DNA from 2 places in the Microbacterium sp. NPDC058342 genome. Region 2 is predicted to be linked to the other one. Evidence: predicted binding sites of a transcription regulator. Region 2 holds the regulator's gene; the other holds the start of a gene.
What was found. Region 2 encodes HspR, which represses chaperone genes until heat shock. Its sites were predicted from a motif close to AAGTTGAGTCNNNNNGACTCAACTT; they were not measured.
Positions count from the first base shown of each region.

Region 1: ACFWHT_RS12425 (ATP-dependent Clp protease ATP-binding subunit) is a predicted target of HspR. The motif match lies at 1,986-2,010, and genes of this name have one in related genera.

Region 1 is NZ_JBHXID010000002.1:532,145-535,551, reverse strand. It holds gene ACFWHT_RS12425 (ATP-dependent Clp protease ATP-binding subunit) at 1-1,971, opposite strand, end outside; gene ACFWHT_RS12420 (GMP synthase) at 2,072-2,788, shown strand; gene ACFWHT_RS12415 (glutaminase) at 2,800-3,258, opposite strand; gene purU (formyltetrahydrofolate deformylase) at 3,334-3,407, shown strand, end outside.
Region 2 is NZ_JBHXID010000002.1:129,354-132,760, reverse strand. It holds gene mgtE (magnesium transporter) at 205-1,563, shown strand; gene ACFWHT_RS10635 (heat shock protein transcriptional repressor HspR) at 1,594-2,076, opposite strand; gene ACFWHT_RS10630 (DnaJ C-terminal domain-containing protein) at 2,095-3,087, opposite strand; gene ACFWHT_RS10625 (nucleotide exchange factor GrpE) at 3,095-3,407, opposite strand, start outside.

The sequences.
Region 1 (3,407 bases), 400 kb from region 2:
CACGTCGGGGTGTGCCTTCTCGATCTCGTCGAACAGCACGATCGAGTACGGGTTGCGTCGCACGCGCTCGGTGAGCTGGCCGGCCTCGTCGTATCCGACGTATCCGGGAGGGGCGCCGACCAGGCGTGAGACGGTGTGCCGCTCGCCGAACTCACTCATGTCGAAGCGGATCACGGCGGTCTCGTCGTCGAACAGGCGGTCGGCGAGGGCCTTGGCCAGTTCGGTCTTGCCGACACCGGTGGGACCCAGGAACAGGAACGATCCCACCGGGCGGCGGGAGTCGCCCATGCCGGTGCGGCTGCGCCGGACCGCGCGCGCCACGGCGGCGACCGCGTCGTCCTGCCCGATCACCCGGGCGTGCAGGTCGGCTTCGAGGTCGCTCAGTCGCTCGCGCTCGGTCTCGGTGAGGCGGCTCGCCGGGATGCCCGTGGCCCGCGAGATCACCGCGGCGATCTGCGCCTCATCCACGACCGCCTCGGTCGAGGCCGTCGCGGACGCGGACGTGCCGGTTCCGTCGATGCGGCGCTGCACCTCGGCGATCTCGTCGCGGATGCGCGACGCCTCCTCATAGTGCTCGGCCGAGACCGCCGCGTTCTTGCGTGATTCCAGTTCGGCGAGCTCGGCGAAGAGCTTGTCGATGTCGGGGGCGACGCCCAGCTGAAGCCGCAGCCGCGCACCGGCCTGGTCGATCAGATCGATCGCCTTGTCCGGCAGCACGCGATCGGGCAGATAGCGCGCGCTCAGTTCGACAGCGGCGCGGATCGCCTCATCCGTGTAGGTGACGGCGTGGTGCTCCTGGTAGGCGGGCTTCAGGCCGTCGAGGATGCGCACGGCGTCCTCGATGGAGGGCTCGGCGACCTTCACGGGCTGGAAGCGGCGCTCCAGCGCCGGGTCCTTCTCGATACGGCGATACTCACTGAGGGTCGTCGCACCGACCAGGTGCAGATCACCGCGTGCCAGACGGGGCTTGAGGATGTTGCCCGCGTCCATTCCGCCGCCGTCGCCCGCGCCGCCCGCACCGACGACGGTGTGAACCTCGTCGATGAAGACGATGATCTCGCCCCGGTTCGCAGCGATCTCTTCCATCGTCTTGGTGAGGCGCTCCTCGAAGTCGCCGCGGTAGCGGGTGCCGGAGAGCATCGCCGGCAGATCGAGGGCGATCACGCGGCGGTCCTTCAGCTGGGCGGGCACGGCGCCTTCGACGATCGCGCGGGCGAGGCCCTCGACGATCGCGGTCTTGCCGACGCCGGCCTCGCCGATGAGCACCGGGTTGTTCTTGGTGCGCCGGCTGAGGATCTCGATGGTCTGGTCGATCTCGGATGCCCGGCCGATCACAGGGTCGAGCTCGCCCGCGCGCGCACGGGCGGTCAGGTCGAGCCCGAACTGGTCGAGCATCGGGGTGCCGGATGCCGCATCCGCGACGGGGGCGTCCGTGGAGGCACCGGCCGACACGGGCTCGCGCAGGCTCTGTGTGAGCGCCTCGGCGGTCACGCCGGCGCGCGCCAGGATCTGCCCGGCCGGCACGTCCTGGCCGAGCACGAGTGCGAAGAACAGATGCTCCGGCTCGATGTACGTCCCGCCCGACGAGCGGGCGACCTGATACGAGTGGAACAGCGCGCGACTGGCGCTGGGCGTGATCGTGGCGGCGTCGTGATCCGACGCTCCGCCCGGGACGGGCAACCGTGCCTCGACGGCCTTGACGATGGTCCGCGGGTCGACGCCGATCTGCCGGATCGCCTGAGACACGGCCTCGTCCTCCACGATCATGCGCAGCACGTGCAGGGCATCGAGGTCGGTCTGGCCGCGTTCGAGCGCGAATCGTCCGGCGCGCTGCAGGATCTGCTGCGTGCGCGCGGTGAGGAACCGGCTGAGGTCGATCGAGCGGGCCTGCCGGGCCTGCTCACCGGCGAGATACCGGGCCAGGAACTCGTCGAACGAACCCGGGCCCGCGTCGTTGAAGTCGTTGGGCATGTCGCTTCCTCTCAAACTTGAGCGTCCTTCTATCAAGTTCAACGTCACATGATGACCCGTATTCCCGTCGTCCGTCAAACCCCGCGAATAGAATCACTGCATGTCCTCGGTGCTCTACGTGTGCGCTCGCCCCGAGCGGAGCGCGGCGGACGCCGAGCACCGCTCCTTCGCCCGCGATCTCGGCATCCGCGACCTCGACAGGATCGATCTGCTGCATGCCTCGCTGGAGACGGTGGAGTGGGAGCAGTACGACGGATTCGTCATCGGCGGCTCGCCGTTCAACGTCACGGATGCCGACAAGAGCGAGACCCAGCAGGCCGTGGAACACGACCTCGAGCGGATCGCCGCTCGCGCGCTCGACGACCACGCGACCGCACTGTTCACCTGCTACGGCATCGGCGTGGTCACCCGGATGCTCGGCGGCACGGTCACGATGCGGCATCCCGAGCGGGTGCAGGCGGCTCGCATCCGCATCACCGACGAGGGAGCCGACGACCCGCTGTTCGGACCGGGCGCCCCGGAGATGTCGGTGTTCACGGCCCACAAGGAATCCGCCGCCTCGACACCGCCCGGGGCGGTGCTGCTCGCGACCAACGACGCCTGCCCCGTGCAGGCATACCGGGTCGGCAGCCGCCTCTATGCGACGCAGTTCCACCCCGAGGCCTCACCGCAGGACTTCGCCGATCGGATGGCGGTGTACCGGGCATCCGGCTATTTCGACCCCCGCGAGTACGCCGTCACCGAGCGGATGGTGCTCTCGGCCGCCGTCGACGGCGCCGATCTGCTGAGCCGCTTCCCCGGCCTGCTCGCCGACTGAGGGCGCCCGCTTCAGCCGCGCAGCAGCGCGATCTTCTCGTCGAGGTATCCGGCCAGCGGCACGAGCGCGCCGCCGGGCGACCAGCGCACGCCCGGTTCACCGTCGAGCAGCGCAAGAGGGCCGGATGCTCCGCCCGCGTCGATCGCGGTCACATCCAGCGTCCGCCAGCCGAGGTGCACCACCTCGCCCTCCGCGAAGCCGCCGCGCCGCGCCTGCGCGCGCCGTTCGGCCCGCGCCCGCGCCGACTCCGCAGCGAACCCCCGGCGCACCTCCGCCGCGGCGCGCAGGATCTCACCGGTGGCGAGCACCGCGTCGTCGGTCAGCAGCAGCACGCCCAGATGCCACGCGGTTCCGGCCCGCACGATGCGGTCGGCGCGCCACCGGGACGTGCGCAGCAACCCCAGCCCTTCGCGCCGCGCGCCGGCGAGGCGCTCGCGGGCGGCGTCGAAGAGGGCACTGGTGGTCGTCACCCACCCAGGGTAACGATTCGCCCGGGCCGGGCCGATGCGGGCAGAATCGATGGACACCCCAGCTCAGGAGCATCCATGCCTCAGACCGACACCGCGCGCCTCCTCATCGCCTGCGACGACCAGCCCGGCATCGTCGCGGCCGTCGCCGG
Region 2 (3,407 bases):
CCGGTAAGATCGGTGCGGTACGCAATCCCGAGCACCCGGAAGTGAGGTGGTTAATCATGTCCAGTGACAGTCACAGTCGCAGACACACTCTCCCCACCGCTTCCGCACCGCTCGGCTGAGCAGCCCCGGCGGCGTCTGCTGCGACGCACGTCCCCTCGCCTGACGGCGATACCGCTCGGCGCGGTGCCTTCCTGAAGGCACGCCATGACCCCCACTCAGCTTCAGAACGTCTCCGAGGCCGCCGACGACATCCGCCGTCTCATCTCCCAGGGCGACCTGGCCGGCGCATCGGCGGTCCTCACACCGCTGTCGGTGCCCGAGGTCGTCGAGCTGGTCGACAGACTCGGCATCGAGGACGCGGCGATCGTCTACCGCCTGCTGGCCAAAGCCCGCGCGCTCGAGGTCTTCGAGGCGCTCTCTCCCGGCGCGCGCGGCGACCTCGTCGGCGCTCTGCGCAATGTCGAGGTCACCGCCCTGTTCGCCGAGATGGACCCGGACGATCGGGTCTGGCTGCTCGACGAGCTGCCGGCGACCGTCGCCCCGCAGCTGCTGCGCGGACTGACACGCCAGGAGCGCGACCTCACCTCCGGCATGCTCGGGTACCCGCACGCCTCGATCGGAAGGCGGATGAGCCCGGAGTTCGTCACCACGCATCCGCACCTCACGGTCGCCGAGACCCTGGTGCGGGTGCGCGCCGCGCTCGGCAGCGCCGAGACCGTCTACACGTTGCCGGTGACCGACGGCGGCCGGCGGGTCGTCGGCGTGGTGAGCCTGCGCGACCTGCTGTCGGCCGAGGAGGACACCGTCATCGCGGACCTGATGAGCGACGCGCACCTCGCCGAGGTCACGGAGGATGCCGAGGCCGCCGCCCGCCGCACCACCGACTACGGGCTGCTCGCCCTCCCGGTGGTCGACCGCGAGCAGCGGCTGGTCGGCATCCTCACGATCGACGACGCGGCGCGCATCCTGAAGCAGGAGGAGAGCGAGGATGCCGCGCGCCAGGGCGGCGTCGAGCCGCTGCGCCGCTCGTACCTGTCCACCCCGATCCGTCACCTGGTGCGTTCGCGGGTGGTGTGGCTGCTCGTGCTGGCCGTCGGCGCGACGCTGACCGTGCAGGTGCTCGACTCCTTCGAGGCGACGCTCGCGCAGATGACCGTACTGGCTCTGTTCGTGCCGCTGCTGATCGGCACGGGCGGCAACACCGGCAATCAGGCGGCCACGACGGTGACGCGCTCCCTCGCCCTCGGCGAGGTGACGCCGCGCGATCTGCGTCGCGTGCTCTCCCGCGAGATCCGGGTCGGGTTCAGCCTGGGACTGCTGCTCGGGATGCTCGGCTTCGCCCTGGCGGGGCTGATCTACGACTGGCACATCGGAACGGTGATCGGGCTGACACTCGTCGCGGTGTGCACCGTGGCCGCCTCGATCGGCGGCGTCATGCCGCTCGCGGCGCGAGCCATCCGGGTCGACCCGGCGGTGTTCTCCAACCCGTTCATCACGACCTTCGTCGACGCGACGGGCCTGATCATCTACTTCCTCATCGCGAAGGCCGTGCTGGGCATCTGAGGAGGACGACGGATCAGCGTCGCAGTCGGCTCAGCCGCCCTCGGAGGCAGGGGCGGAGTCGTCGGGCGCGGAACCGTCGGGGGCGGCGTCGTCTGAGACGGATGCCGCCCGCGGGCGCCACAGCACGACCTCGGTGGAGCGACGGATGCGGCGGCCCGAGGCGAGCGTGACGATCGATCCCGTCGCGCCGGCGGCGAAGACCCGCACGCCAGGTCGGCTCTCCCGCTCGCTGCGCAGCGCCCCCTCCAAGTCGGAGACGCGGCGGCGCAGCATCCGCACCTCGTCCTCCAGATCCAGCAGGCGCGCGATCGCCGGCAGGCTCATCCCCTCGCTCGAGAGCTGCGCGACCTCGCGGAGCTGCTCGATGTCGCGCATCGAGTAGCGCCGCGAGCCGCCGCGCGTGCGGCCGGGGACCACCAGGCCGATGCGGTCGTACTGCCGCAGCGTCTGGGGGTGCATCCCGGCCAGCTCGGCCGCGACCGCGATCGCGAAGACGGGGGATTCGGCGTCCATGTCAGGCCTGATTCCTCGTCACCCGCGAGCCTTGGACATCATCTCGGCCCGGGGGTTCTCCTTGGGCTCGAGCTCGTGGAAGCGCTCCAGTGCCTCGCGGGCCGCATCGTCGAGATGCGCGGGCACGGCCACCTGCAGCTCGGCGAGCAGATCGCCGGTGCCCTTCTTGGTCGAGGCGATGCCCCGGCCCTTCACCCGCAGCACGCGGCCCGAGGGGGTGCCGGGTGCCACCCGCAGCTTGACGGGGTCGCCGCCGAGCGTCGGGACCTCGATGGTGGCGCCGAGCGTGGCCTCGGTGAACGTGACGGGCACGGTCACCCGCAGGTTGAGCCCGTCACGGGTGAACACCGGATGCGGACGCACGGTCACCAGCACGACGATGTCACCGGGCTCCCCGCCGTCGGGCGAAGGCCGGCCGCGGCCGCGCAGCCGGATCTTCTGTCCATCGGCGACGCCGGCGGGCACCTTGATCTTGAACGGCTTGCCGTCCTCGGCCTGCAGGGTGATGGTCTCCCCCTGCGCCGCGGTGGCGAAGTCGATCGTGGTGCGGGCCGTGACGTCGGCGCCCTTCTGCGGGCCGCCGAAGCCGCGGAACCCGCCCGTCGGCTGCCCGAAGCGACCGGAGCCGAAGGAGCCTCCCCCGGCGCCGCCGCCCTGGCTGAACATCGAGAAGATGTCGTCGAAGTCGGCCTGCCGGCCGCCCTGCCCGAACCGGCTGAAGACGTCGTCGAAACCGCCCGCCCCGCCGCCGCCGGGCGCGGTGAAGCGCGCGCCCGATCCCATCGCACGGATCTCGTCGTACTCGCGACGCTGCTCGGCGTCGCTGAGCACGCTGTACGCCTCGCTGATCTCCTTGAACTTCGCCTCGGCAGCGGCATCCCCGGCGTTGGAGTCCGGGTGGTACTTGCGGGCAAGCTTGCGGTAGGTCTTCTTCAGATCCGCGTCGGAGATGTCCTTCGAGACGCCGAGCGTCTTGTAGAAGTCCTTGTCGAACCAGTCCTGGCTAGCCATCGATCACCTACTCCGCGGGGACGGCGACGACGACCTTCGCCGGTCGCAGCTCGACGTCGCCCAGGCGGTAGCCGACCTCGACGACGTCGAGGACGGTCGAGGAGGTGGCGCCGGGGGTGGGCTGCTGGAAGATCGCCTCGTGGCGCTGCGGGTCGAACTCCTCGCCCTTCTCGCCGTACGCGGTCACGCCGAGGCGTTCGACGACGCCACGCACCTTCTCGGCGATCACGGCGAAGGGCGAGCCCTCTGCGAGGTCGCCGTGCTGCTGCGCGCGGTCGAGGTCGTCGAGCACGGGGAGCAGACCCTTCGCGGCCTCGCCC